One region of the Paenibacillus sp. FSL F4-0087 genome, then DNA from elsewhere that is predicted to be linked to it. Evidence: a T-box and tRNA genes for the amino acid it is inferred to sense, from the RefSeq annotation. Region 1 holds a T-box; the other holds one or more tRNA genes.
What was found. The T-box of region 1 lies ahead of leuS (leucine--tRNA ligase). A T-box ahead of a tRNA ligase gene usually reads a tRNA of that ligase, here a tRNA-Leu.
Positions count from the first base shown of each region.

Region 2: it encodes a tRNA-Leu, which carries the amino acid that the T-box ahead of leuS (leucine--tRNA ligase) is inferred to sense. The anticodon was not compared.

Region 1 covers NZ_JBBODJ010000001.1:4,669,428-4,675,457, forward strand. Annotated here, with positions in the region: gene yqeK (bis(5'-nucleosyl)-tetraphosphatase (symmetrical) YqeK) at 1-197, shown strand, start outside; gene rsfS (ribosome silencing factor) at 220-567, shown strand; gene MHB84_RS21460 (CvfB family protein) at 564-1,469, shown strand; gene MHB84_RS21465 (class I SAM-dependent DNA methyltransferase) at 1,609-2,379, shown strand; gene MHB84_RS21470 (phosphotransferase family protein) at 2,556-3,512, shown strand; T-box leader at 3,611-3,877, shown strand; gene leuS (leucine--tRNA ligase) at 3,949-6,030, shown strand, end outside.
Region 2 covers NZ_JBBODJ010000001.1:1,238,014-1,244,043, forward strand. Annotated here, with positions in the region: gene MHB84_RS06030 (Nramp family divalent metal transporter) at 1-98, shown strand, start outside; gene MHB84_RS06035 (HAD-IA family hydrolase) at 244-936, opposite strand; gene MHB84_RS06040 (hypothetical protein) at 1,099-1,494, opposite strand; cyclic di-AMP (ydaO/yuaA leader) riboswitch at 1,615-1,790, opposite strand; gene MHB84_RS06045 (glutathione peroxidase) at 2,158-2,634, shown strand; partial or broken gene MHB84_RS31345 (hypothetical protein) at 2,610-2,678, opposite strand; tRNA gene MHB84_RS06050 (tRNA-Leu) at 2,784-2,866, opposite strand; gene MHB84_RS06055 (urease accessory protein UreF) at 3,287-3,988, shown strand; gene MHB84_RS06060 (Rha family transcriptional regulator) at 4,261-4,464, shown strand; gene MHB84_RS06065 (hypothetical protein) at 4,492-5,145, shown strand; gene urtE (urea ABC transporter ATP-binding subunit UrtE) at 5,172-5,867, opposite strand; gene urtD (urea ABC transporter ATP-binding protein UrtD) at 5,845-6,030, opposite strand, start outside.

The sequences.
Region 1 (6,030 bases):
TGGTATGTCTTGCGGATTATATTGAACCGGGAAGAGATTTCCCGGGAGTAAATCATATTCGCGAACAGGCTGAGCACAGTCTGGAAGAAGGTTTAATTGCCGGTTTCGACTCGACAATCAGCTTATTGATCTCGCAGCGCCGTGTTATTTATCCTTTGACCATGTTGTCGCGAAATGATTTGATTGCACATTTATAGATTAGATTATGGAGGTTGGTTCATGACAGTATCATCGAAAGAACTTATGAATATGGCGGTTGCGGCCGCTGACGATAAAAAAGCATCCAACATTGTAGCACTGGATCTGATTGGTATCTCGCTGGTAGCGGACTATTTTGTTATCTGTCACGGGAATTCCGATACTCAGGTACAGGCGATTGCAACAGAGATTCGTAAACAGGCGCATGCTGCCGGCGTGAACATCAAAGGCATCGAAGGAATGGATTCGGCACGTTGGGTATTGATGGATATGGGTGATGTGGTTGTTCATATCTTCCACCGTGACGAGCGTGAGTATTACAACATTGAACGACTGTGGTCTGATGCCAAAGTGGTGGAAACGGTATGAGTTTGATCGCAGGAACAGTCGTCAACTTGCCGGTTTCACGTGAAGTGTCTCCATTTGGCTACTTTTTGACGACAGGATCGGAAGATGTACTGCTTCACTATACGGAGCTCACACGGGACGTGAAAATTGGAGAAACGCTGGAGGTCTTTCTGTTCTTTGATACGGAAGATCGCCTTGCGGCAACCATGAAAAAACCATATCTCACTCTTGGCGAAATGGCACGTCTGGTTGTGGCTGATATTCACCCACGCCTCGGCTGTTTCCTCGAGATGGGGCTTGGGCGGCAATTGCTACTCCCGATTCGTGAGCTGTCTGAATTGGAAGAGCTGCGTCCCCAGGTGGGCGATGAAGTCTTTGTTATTATGGAACATGACAAGCAGGGACGTTTGCGTGCGAAATTGGCCGGAGAACGTGAGCTTGCACCATTGTCTTTCCATGCGCCAACCTCATGGGTTAATCAATGGGTTGAAGCTACGGTGTACAAGACACTTCAGATGGGTACGTTTGTACTTGTTGAAGGTGGAGTGCTGGGATTTGGAGCCATTGGCATGATCCATTCCTCGGAACGAAATCGTATGCTGCGTCTGGGTGAAAAAGTGAAATGCCGGGTAACCATGGTACGTGAAGATGGACGTGTCAATCTGGCGATGTCTCCTCTCAAAGAGGTTGGTCGCAATGAAGATGCAGACAAGCTGCTTGCTTTCATGAAAGAACGCCCTACGGGCGGCATGCCGTATTCGGATGCAACCCCGCCGGACATCATCAAGCAGCGCTTTGGTATTAGTAAATCCGCTTTCAAACGGGCCTTGGGCAAACTGATGAAGGACGGTCTGGTAACTCAAAAGGAAAACTGGACCTATCTGACAGAGTCTGTACCTCAGGATCAGAACGAGGACAAGTAGACAAACAGGTTTCATGGATCAAGTATGCGCTTGAATCCACAAGTAAAGGCAGGGCAAGGCTGGGTGAACTCCGGACGCCCCTGCTTTTTCTTTTGTTCAAAAGAGATTCGAAAATGAAATTGAAAGTGCGGTGCCTGACATGTCTTACCGGAAATTTGCCTATGTGTACGATGAATTAATGGAGGATATGCCTTATCCGGACTGGATAAGGTTTGCGAGAACGGCTTGGGAACGGCATGGCATGCCGAAAAGTGTGGCTGAACTGGGCTGTGGAACCGGCTCAATTACGATCCCACTGGTGAACTCCGGCTTTGAAGTTACAGGTATTGACCTGTCGGCGGACATGTTGTCTGTTGCGCGCAGTAAAATGGAGGCCACACCTCAAGGCCACCGCTTATATCGGGAAGGCAGTGTCCGCTGGGTGCAGCAGGATATGCGGGACTGGAGAGTTCCGGAGCCTGTGGACTCGGTGATATCGTTCTGTGATTGCGTGAATTATCTGCTTGAAAAAGAGGATGTCGTTCGTACCTTTCAGCGTACTTACGAGATGCTAAAGCCGGAGGGCACATTCCTGTTCGATGTACATCATCCGAATACCCTTATTCGATACGAAGAAGAGCAACCATTTGTGTTGGACGAACGCTCCGTATCGTATATTTGGACCTGTGATATGGATCAAGATCGGTGTGAGATTGAGCATCATCTAAGTATATTTTCACGTGTGGCTGAGAGCGGCAAGGATATGTACCAACGGTTTGAAGAGGTTCATGTTCAGCGCGCGTATGATCCGGACTGGATGAAGCTGGAGCTCACGAAGGCCGGCTTCAGAGATGTACGTGTATATGCTGATTTTGAGTGGAAAGAGGCGGGAGAAGGCGCACAGCGTCTATTCTATGTAGCCGTGAAATAGGAGTATGATATAGAACTGTCCTTATGATGTATAAGGGCAGTTCTTTGTCTATAAGATTGTTTTTTATATGTAATAAAAGTTATTGCCAGTAGGGTTAAAGGAAGCCATAATAGTTGGATGGAAAACGTTTTCTAAATAGTAGAATCTTGAAAATTTAATTCCGGGTGGGATGTAGAATGGAAAGTACATACAAAACAAGGCTGACTTCTGAACAATTAGACAGAATTGTGCAGCAGCACTTTAACACAGGTATCCAAGAATACAAAGAGATGATCGACGGCTGGGCAAACCACGCTTACTTTATCACCAAGAAAGACGGACAGAAGGTTGTACTCAAAATTGCTCCTTCTAATGGCATTAAGCTGATGCGCTGTGAACAGCAAGTTATGGTTGCTGAGGTTGAGGCACTACGACTTGTGGCAGAACTTCAGGATGTACCCGTTCCCCGGGTATTGGCCTACGATCCATCGCTCACCCTGGTTCCGGCAGAATATTTTATTATGGAATACATGCCAGGAACGCCGTATAACAAAGTCAAAGATCAGTACAGTGCAGAAGAGCAGGAATCCATAGAGCAGCAGCTGGGTGCCCACAATCGTCGAATCAATGAAATTAAAGGAGAGAAGTTTGGTTACTTTTCCTCAAAGAAACCGCATTATACGACGTGGAGAGAAGCTTTCCTTTGCTTAATGGATGATATGCTGGGAGATAGCAAAGCAGCGGGTGTGGAATTTTCGATTCGTTATGAGGAACTGGAGCGTCTGATTCAAGAAAAATCGGATGTGCTGGATGATGTCAAAGAGCCTGTGCTTGTGCATTGGGATTTGTGGGATGGGAATGTATTTGTGGAGGCGGGGCAGATCACGGCCATTATCGATTTCGAACGTTCCCTTTGGGCAGATCCTCTGATGGAGCACTACTTCAGTCATTTTAATAATACACCGGGATTCCTCAAAGGCTATGGTAGAGCAGTTACAACAGACAGTGAACGAAAAAGAAGAAGTTTATATGATCTGTACTTTGATCTGGCGCTGAGAATCGAGTGTCCATATCGTCAATACGATAACAAGGAACACATTAAGTGGTCAATTGATAACCTAGAAGAAGGAATCAAGCGATTCCAGTCGTCTTAATGTGTATACTGATGCATGGCATTGCTTATACTCAACAGACAGTGTAATATTGACTTTAATGCTGTTTTTTTATATAATGTTTCCGATCATATCGTATACATATTTCGATGATAAGGATCAGTAGTGAGTCCTGTACATGACAGAGAGCCGGCGGTTGGTGCAAGTCGGTTGACAGTATTTCACGAACTCGCCTTGGAGAAATGCGGTGATTACACCATCTTGCAACCGACTCATTAACACTCCGGTTCAGGAATGGAAATCCGCATCGGTTAACCGCCGTTACAGGTCCAAAGGGAGTGGATGACGAAGCACGATCGTCCGCTAACTAGGGTGGTACCACGGGAATTCAACCTCTCGTCCCTAGCGCTGCAAACGCTACGGGATGCTGAGGTTTTTTTGTTGCAATAAAAGCGAATAACCAGAGGAGGAACAATAGATGAGTGAGAATCAACAGCCGAAACACGGCTATAAGCCACAAGACATGGAGAAAAGTTGGCAGCAATACTGGGATGACAACAAAACGTTTAAAACGGGTGAGGACCCGGCTAAACCGAAGTTCTATGCCCTGGATATGTTTCCATATCCATCCGGCTCAGGCCTGCACGTAGGTCACCCGGAAGGATACACGGCAACGGATATCGTATCCCGTTTCAAACGTATGCGCGGCTTCAATGTATTGCATCCAATGGGTTGGGACGCTTTCGGCCTGCCTGCTGAGCAGCATGCATTGGATACTGGTGAGCATCCACGGGATATTACATTCCGCAATATTGACAATTTCCGTCGCCAGATCAAATCACTGGGTTTCTCATATGACTGGGATCGTGAGATCAGTACAACAGACCCTGACTATTACAAATGGACGCAATGGATCTTCATCCAGTTGTACAATAAAGGCCTGGCTTATGTAGATGAAGTGCCTGTGAACTGGTGCGAAGCTTTGGGTACAGTACTGGCGAACGAAGAAGTTATCGATGGCAAGAGTGAGCGTGGTGGACATCCGGTCGTTCGTAAACCGATGCGCCAATGGGTATTGAGAATTACGGAATATGCAGAGCGTTTGCTGGAAGACCTGGAAGAGCTGGACTGGTCGGAAAGTATCAAGGATATGCAGCGCAACTGGATCGGCAAATCGACCGGGGCGGAAGTTACTTTTGCCATTGAGGGTCATGAAGAAGTCATCAAAGTGTTTACGACACGTGCAGATACTTTGTTTGGCGCAAGTTATGCTGTATTGGCACCTGAGCATGAGCTGGTGGAAGTCATTACAACTGCTGAACAGCGTGAAGCAATCAAGTCATATCAGGAACAGGCTGCTCGCAAAAGCGATCTGGAACGTACCGATTTGGCTAAAGACAAAACGGGTGTGTTCACAGGAACTTATGCAATCAATCCGGTAAATGGAGCGAAGGTGCCAATCTGGATCGCCGATTATGTTCTGGCTGGATACGGGACAGGGGCGATCATGGCCGTTCCGGGACATGACGCTCGTGACTGGGAGTTTGCAAAACAGTTTGGTCTGGACATCATCGAGGTTGTACAGGGTGGCGACGTGACACAAGAAGCGTATTCCGGAGACGGACCGCATGTGAACTCCGATTTCCTGAACGGATTGAACAACGAAGAAGCGATTGCGAAGATGATCGCCTGGTTGGAAGAGAACGGTAAGGGACAAGGCAAGGTCACCTATCGTCTGCGCGATTGGCTGTTCAGCCGTCAGCGTTACTGGGGTGAGCCAATCCCGATTCTGCATCTGGAAGACGGAACGATGAAGACGGTGCCGGAAGATCAATTGCCTTTGCTGCTGCCGGATATTGACCAGATCAAACCTTCGGGCACTGGAGAGTCACCACTGGCGAATGTTACGGAATGGGTTAACACCGTAGATCCGGAAACGGGAATGAAAGCACGTCGTGAGACGAACACAATGCCACAATGGGCCGGTAGCTGCTGGTATTACCTGCGCTTTATCGATCCGCACAATGACAAGGAACTGATCTCTCAAGAGAAACAGCAGCAGTGGCTGCCGGTTGATCTGTACATCGGGGGAGCAGAGCACGCAGTGCTTCACTTGCTGTACGCTCGTTTCTGGCATAAAGTGCTGTATGATCTGGGTGTGGTGCATACCAAAGAGCCGTTCCACAAACTGGTCAACCAAGGCATGATCCTGGGAACCAACAATGAGAAGATGAGTAAATCCCGTGGTAATGTTATTAACCCGGATGAGATCGTTAATGAATTCGGTGCAGATACATTGCGTCTGTATGAAATGTTTATGGGGCCTCTGGAGGCTACAAAACCGTGGAACGCTAACGGGGTTGAGGGCATGCATCGCTTCCTGTCACGTGTATGGCGTCTGTTCATCAACGAAGATACAGGTGCAATCCATGACAAGATCACAGTCGATGGTGGAACCGATGAGTTCAAGCGCACTGCACACAAGACAATCAAAAAGGTTACAGAGGATCTGGAACATCTGCGTTTCAACACAGCGATCAGCCAGCTGATGATCTTCATC
Region 2 (6,030 bases), 3.4 Mb from region 1:
CCAACAAGTTGTGGCTCAAAATCATCTCCTGGATTATTGCCGGAGTTATCGTTGTCCTGAATGTGTATCTGATTATCCAAACCATTCTGTTATTCTAAGTTAAACGGAACTACGCAATATTTTGTCTAACTCAAAAAGGCTGATCAACTCAAGTCATGTATCCCTTGAGACGATCAGCCTTTTATATGTTTGAGCAGCCATCTAATTCATACCGATTAGATCTTAAATACGGCTTGCTCTTATTTAGTTGTCTGAACTTTGAGTTACCATTAACAATGGAAGAAGTTCCTCCAGTGATTCAACAGTCCAGTCTGGAGGCTCTGCATCCGCAAGCTCCGGCTGGAACCTGCCATAACCCTGCAAAATCCGGATCGTATGCATACCCAGCTTCTTAGCTGGAATAATATCATTATCAATCCTGTCGCCGATCATGACCGCTTCCTCGGGTTTACATCCCGCCTGTTTCAACGCTACAGCATACAATTCAGGATCAGGCTTGGACACTCCTTCTTCAGCCGAACAGGCCAGCACATCCACATACTTGCGCAAGCCGTAGCTATCCAGCCGATTTTCCGTCCCCGGGCTCTGATTGGCAATGATACCAATCTTATAGTGTTGCGATAACGTCTGGAGAACAGCGTCGGCTGACGCGAAGGGCCGCTCAAGCTCTTTGCGGAACTTTAGCTTCTCCTGTATCTGTTCCCGGTGCCCCTTGTCGCTGATAAGGGTACGAATAGCCAATTTCATCGGCCATTGCTCGTAATTTCGGTAGGAGGCGGCAAATAGTTCTCGCACCGTCTGCATCTCCACCTGATAACCAAGCGCACAAGCTTCACGAACGAACTGACCGATAATATCATCTACCGGCTCCCATTCGTCCACGAGCGTATCCCCCACATCAAAGAACAACCATTGTATTCCACGTACATCCGGCACGCCTATTCCTCCTCGTTAGCCACAGGAAATTATCCCTATTTCCCAAACCATAAAAAAGAAGACCCACCAACATGCATGAGTCTCCTCAAGTTTCCGTTTATTTATGATTTCAATTATAACAGGCAGCTGACACTGGATCAATCACAGGAATAGTACTAGCCACTAGCCATTCAGCAGAAACCCAACTTCCCCATTCAAGGAATATACAATACGGTCTGCTCCCATTCCCCGATAGATCCCTTTGGGGTGGCTTTGTTCCGTAATGACACACAAGGACTTGGATGTCCAGGAGCGGCAGATCTGCAAATATCGACAGGTCAGGTTTAGGCTATTTTCAAAAATAAAAACATTGCCGACACTACCTTGCGGCAAAAACCATTTCTGAGCTGCAGCCGTGTTCATGCGAATGACATGCTCCACACCGATTCTCCGGAGCCTGCGCTCTTCCCCTGCACTGTTGGTCAGAACGGCAAACGGCATTTTTTTGTACATCAGCAATTTGATAAATTTACGTCCTGCTTCATTTGGAGCAGTCACTAAGATCATCTCTTTATCCATCATTCGTTCCTCCCTTGGCGTGAAAAGACAACAAAAAAGAAGCGTGGGGGACCAAGGCCTCCCGGACGCTTCTTCAATAATCCATAGCAAAAAGACACTATGAACCAGCGTACGGCTTGTTGCCTCTCCCTTTAACGCTTACGAGGTTAGCTGACGGATTCGGGCGCGAGAGTCGCCCTATTTCCGGCTGTCACCGGAAAATTCACCCCATGGATGCCCACTGTCCTGGACAGTTCATCCTGTTGGTTCCCCCGTTTCCCACCCATGAATGAATGGAAACTCAGCGATTAAAACATCGTTCTTTTATAATCAATAATCAGAGCGATATTATCGTTTGTTTCGTTTTTCATGTAAAATTTAATTTAAATTGGAATTACGATATGAATCATACACCCGTGCCATATTGGTGTAAAGTCTGCGCAGATCACCGAATCGACGGATTTTTGCCATTTCCCATCAATAATAGCGCTTACAACGCATCCATTCTCTACCCATCTCATCAAAGCTCTCTAATTCTCTCTTTAGCGATAATTAGGTATTAAATCAGTCACAGATCATACACGACAGCCTCAAATTGAGTTAAAAAAGCAATATTAATTTTGCAATATTTAATTGCAATCAATATAATAGAAGGAAGAAGAATATGAAATGGAGGCGATTTTCATGTCAGTCTACGACTACAAAGTAAACACCCTTCGCGGTCAGGAAGTTGAAATGTCCAACTATCGTGACAAAGTACTGCTTATCGTGAATACAGCAAGCCAATGCGGACTCACACCTCAATTCAGAGGTCTGCAAGAACTTCAGGATAAGTTTAAAGACTCCCCGTTTGAAGTTCTTGGTTTTCCAAGCAACCAGTTTGCACAGGAAAAAGGCTCTTCTGATGATATTGCCGAGTTCTGTCAGATGAACTATGGTGTCAGCTTCCCGATGTTCGAGAAAATCGATGTGAATGGTTCAAGCGCTCACCCTCTATTCCAGCATCTTACCAAAGAAGCACCGGGTGTACTCGGCTCCAAAGCCATCAAATGGAACTTCACCAAATTCCTTGTGGATCAGAACGGACGTGTTCTGAAACGGTATGCTCCCAAAACAACACCCGATAAAATTGAAGCAGACATCAAAGAATTGCTTAAATAACAACTGAAGGCCATCCGACCCCTGAAGACAGAATGAACATGCATTCAGGGAAACGGGTGACCTTTTTTTGTCTGGACTCATCTTTACTGTAAAAAAACATAAAAAAGAAGCTCCCCATATGGGAAGCTTCTTCCTAATCGTTCTTATGATGCGGTCGAGAGGACTCGAACCTCCACGGGTATACACCCACTACCCCCTCAAGATAGCGTGTCTGCCATTCCACCACGACCGCATGTCGTAAATAATCGGCAACAGAATTGATTATACCCGGTTCATGTTTAAAAGTAAAGCATTTTTATAAATATCATTTTAACTGCGTTTTCCCTTCCATAAATCGTATAATCTCGTCATTTTCTCCTACGAAGTGCATATGATTAAATTTGATCTCGTTTGTATATCCGATTAGGTCGATCACTCTACTTTATTTGTAGTGCCATCCTTTATCCCCCCTCAGTTTAACATAACTCATAAAGTTATATAAAATAACATTAAACAGATTAAATATTTAAAAACCAAGAAACTATTGACAAAAAGCGGATATTTATGTGAATATATATATCATATAATTCGGATTTACGAACATAAAACGAACTAAAAAGGAGTATAAATGTTATTTAATATAACATTTAACGAACGTAGGAGGCGAAAGATCGTGAACCGTGGGAATAAGCTGCTCGATTACGTCAAACTGCTTGATTCCTCTATCCAGGTTGGAGGCTTCACCCATTCCTTCGGAATGGATACCCATATCGCTGAAGGTACCATTCGTAACGCCGAAGATCTCGAATCATTCATGCGCTGTCAATTGCACCCCAGCATCGTGCGTCTGGAAGGCATGGCGATTAAAGGCATATATACTGCCGCAGATCATAATGACGCATGGCGTACAGCCCTCATCGACAAGCTCGTCCATGTCCAGCGGACACCAGTCAATCTTAGAGAACACGCCTCCACAATGGGCAAACGACTGATTAAGCTGGCTCACGCACTCCACCCCTGGATTGATTTTAGCCATCTCGAACAAACCCTGGCTAAGTATGAATCCGTCGGCTGCCTCTCCACCGTTCACGCCTGGATTAACCACCACCTCGAAATCCCTGTCGAGGAGGCGGTCCTTGGTTATCTGCATTCAGCCATGAGCGCCTGCATAACCGAAGCCTCCAAAGTGATTCCTCTTCATACCGATACAATCCAGGACCTGCTGGTTCGCCTGGCCGCAGATCTGGAGCATGAATGGCATACCGTCAGCGCCTCCGCTGCCGATGGACCGGCACAACCAACCTCAATGTCCATGAAAACGTTGTTCCCAAGCTTCCACATGCTTGGAGCAGGGCTTCACGCCTACAGAGCCTAATCTGTCCCCATCCCTTCATAACCCGCCTCCTCACACTGTAAAAATATAAAAAACACGCCGCAACCTCCTTGCTGGCGTGTTTTTTATGTCATTTATTTTGTCTATTTAACGTATTTACGCCATTTAATATCTTAAAATACACTTTTTTACGTCTTTTTTAATTGTTAGATGACGCAAATACGTATATAATAAAACATACAGCTCGCATATCTGTATATTTTACACCAAGAATAACCAGCTGAACACTACATTCCAACGAGGGGTGAACCCTTTTGAACAAAAAGAAACCTGTGACTCCTTTTGGATGGGCCATTAAACGACGACTAACCGAACTCCAGGTCGACCAAAAGACATTTTGTGAACAGTATGGCATTCCGCCATACCGTCTGTCCAATCTCATTCACGGCACACGCAAAGCAACCCGGTTCAGGCACCAGGTCGCTGACATTTTGGAAATACCAGATGATTTAAGATAAAATTTCTGCCAAGGAGGAGCTCATTTCATGAGATACTTAATATCCGATCTGGAGAGATTATCGTTCCAGTCCATCCAGCACCAGCTCATCATCGTCGACCACAAATGGATCATTCGAAGCTGCAACACCGCTTGGCAACACGGACTCGGGCAGCTGCTTCCAAATCCAAGCGTTACAGGCTCCTCCAGAACAGCACCTGAACCGCCTCATTACCTTCACCTTATAGAGGGGTGGACATTACGCGAGGAGAAAACAAAGAATGCGAAAATTGTTCAGGAGTTAAAAAGTATCACTGCACCTTTTAAAGACAGTTATACATACGACATCGCCGTCCAAACTGTCCACAACGAACAGCGGTGGTTCCGCCTGGAACTCACCCCATTGATTCAGGCCGACCCATCCCTGCTGTCTGATCTCGCATTGATTGCACACACGGATGTTACCGAACAGAAACAGACAGAACGCCAATTGAAGAAGGCCCTGTCTGAAGTGCGTACTTTGCGTGGACTGCTTCCCATCTGCGCTGTCTGCAAACAGATCAAGGATGAACAGGACAGCTGGAACTCTGTTGAGAGTTATTTGGAGAAACACACTCATGCCGAATTTACCCATGATATCTGCCCGGATTGCATCCGTAGATTATATCCGAAGTACTCCAACATTCTGGACAAGCGTTCCTGAACTCACCCTACACCAAGAACCCTAAGCTACACAGACAGATGATGCTCAAACTGCGACATATCCAGCTCTCGCGGTGTGCCTTGCAGTGCAATTGCCCCTTTGTCCATTACATAGATATAATCTGCAGCACCGCGCACAAAATCAATACTTTGCTCCACCAGCAAGATGGAGATTTCACCCTTTGCCTTAATTTGCAAAATGACCTGCCGGATATCCTCTACAATGGAAGGCTGGATGCCTTCTGTCGGCTCATCTAGAAGCAATAATCCCGGCCGGGCAGCCAGTGCGCGGGCAAATGCCAACTGCTGTTGCTGCCCACCACTTAGATCACCACCCTGTCGACCATACATCGTGGCAAGCACCGGAAACATCGCCAGCACATCCTCTGGGAACGTCTTTACACTCGCTGCACTTGTCTCCAGACCCAGCAGCAGATTTTCCTTTACTGTTAGCTGCGGGAAGATTTCTCGCCCCTGCGGCACATATCCAATCCCCGACCTGGCCCGTTTGGCCGGATCGTGGGTGGATAATTCCTGACCTTTCCACTGAATACTTCCTTTGCGCATTTTAAGAAGCCCCATCAACGTCTTCATCAAGGTGGTTTTCCCTACACCATTACGCCCCATCAGGCATACCACCTGACCTGGCTCAACATCCAGATTTACACCGCGCAGCACATTGCTCTCCCCGTAGCCGGACTCAATTCGTTGCAGCGACAGCATGGTCATCCCTCCTTTTGCCCAGATACACTTCAGCCACTCTCGGATCTTCCTGCACTTCCGCCATCGTACCTTCTTTTAGAAGCTTGCCTTCATGCATCACTGTCACTTTGGCTGCATACTCACGAACAAACTCCATATCATGCTCCACTACCACAACAGACCT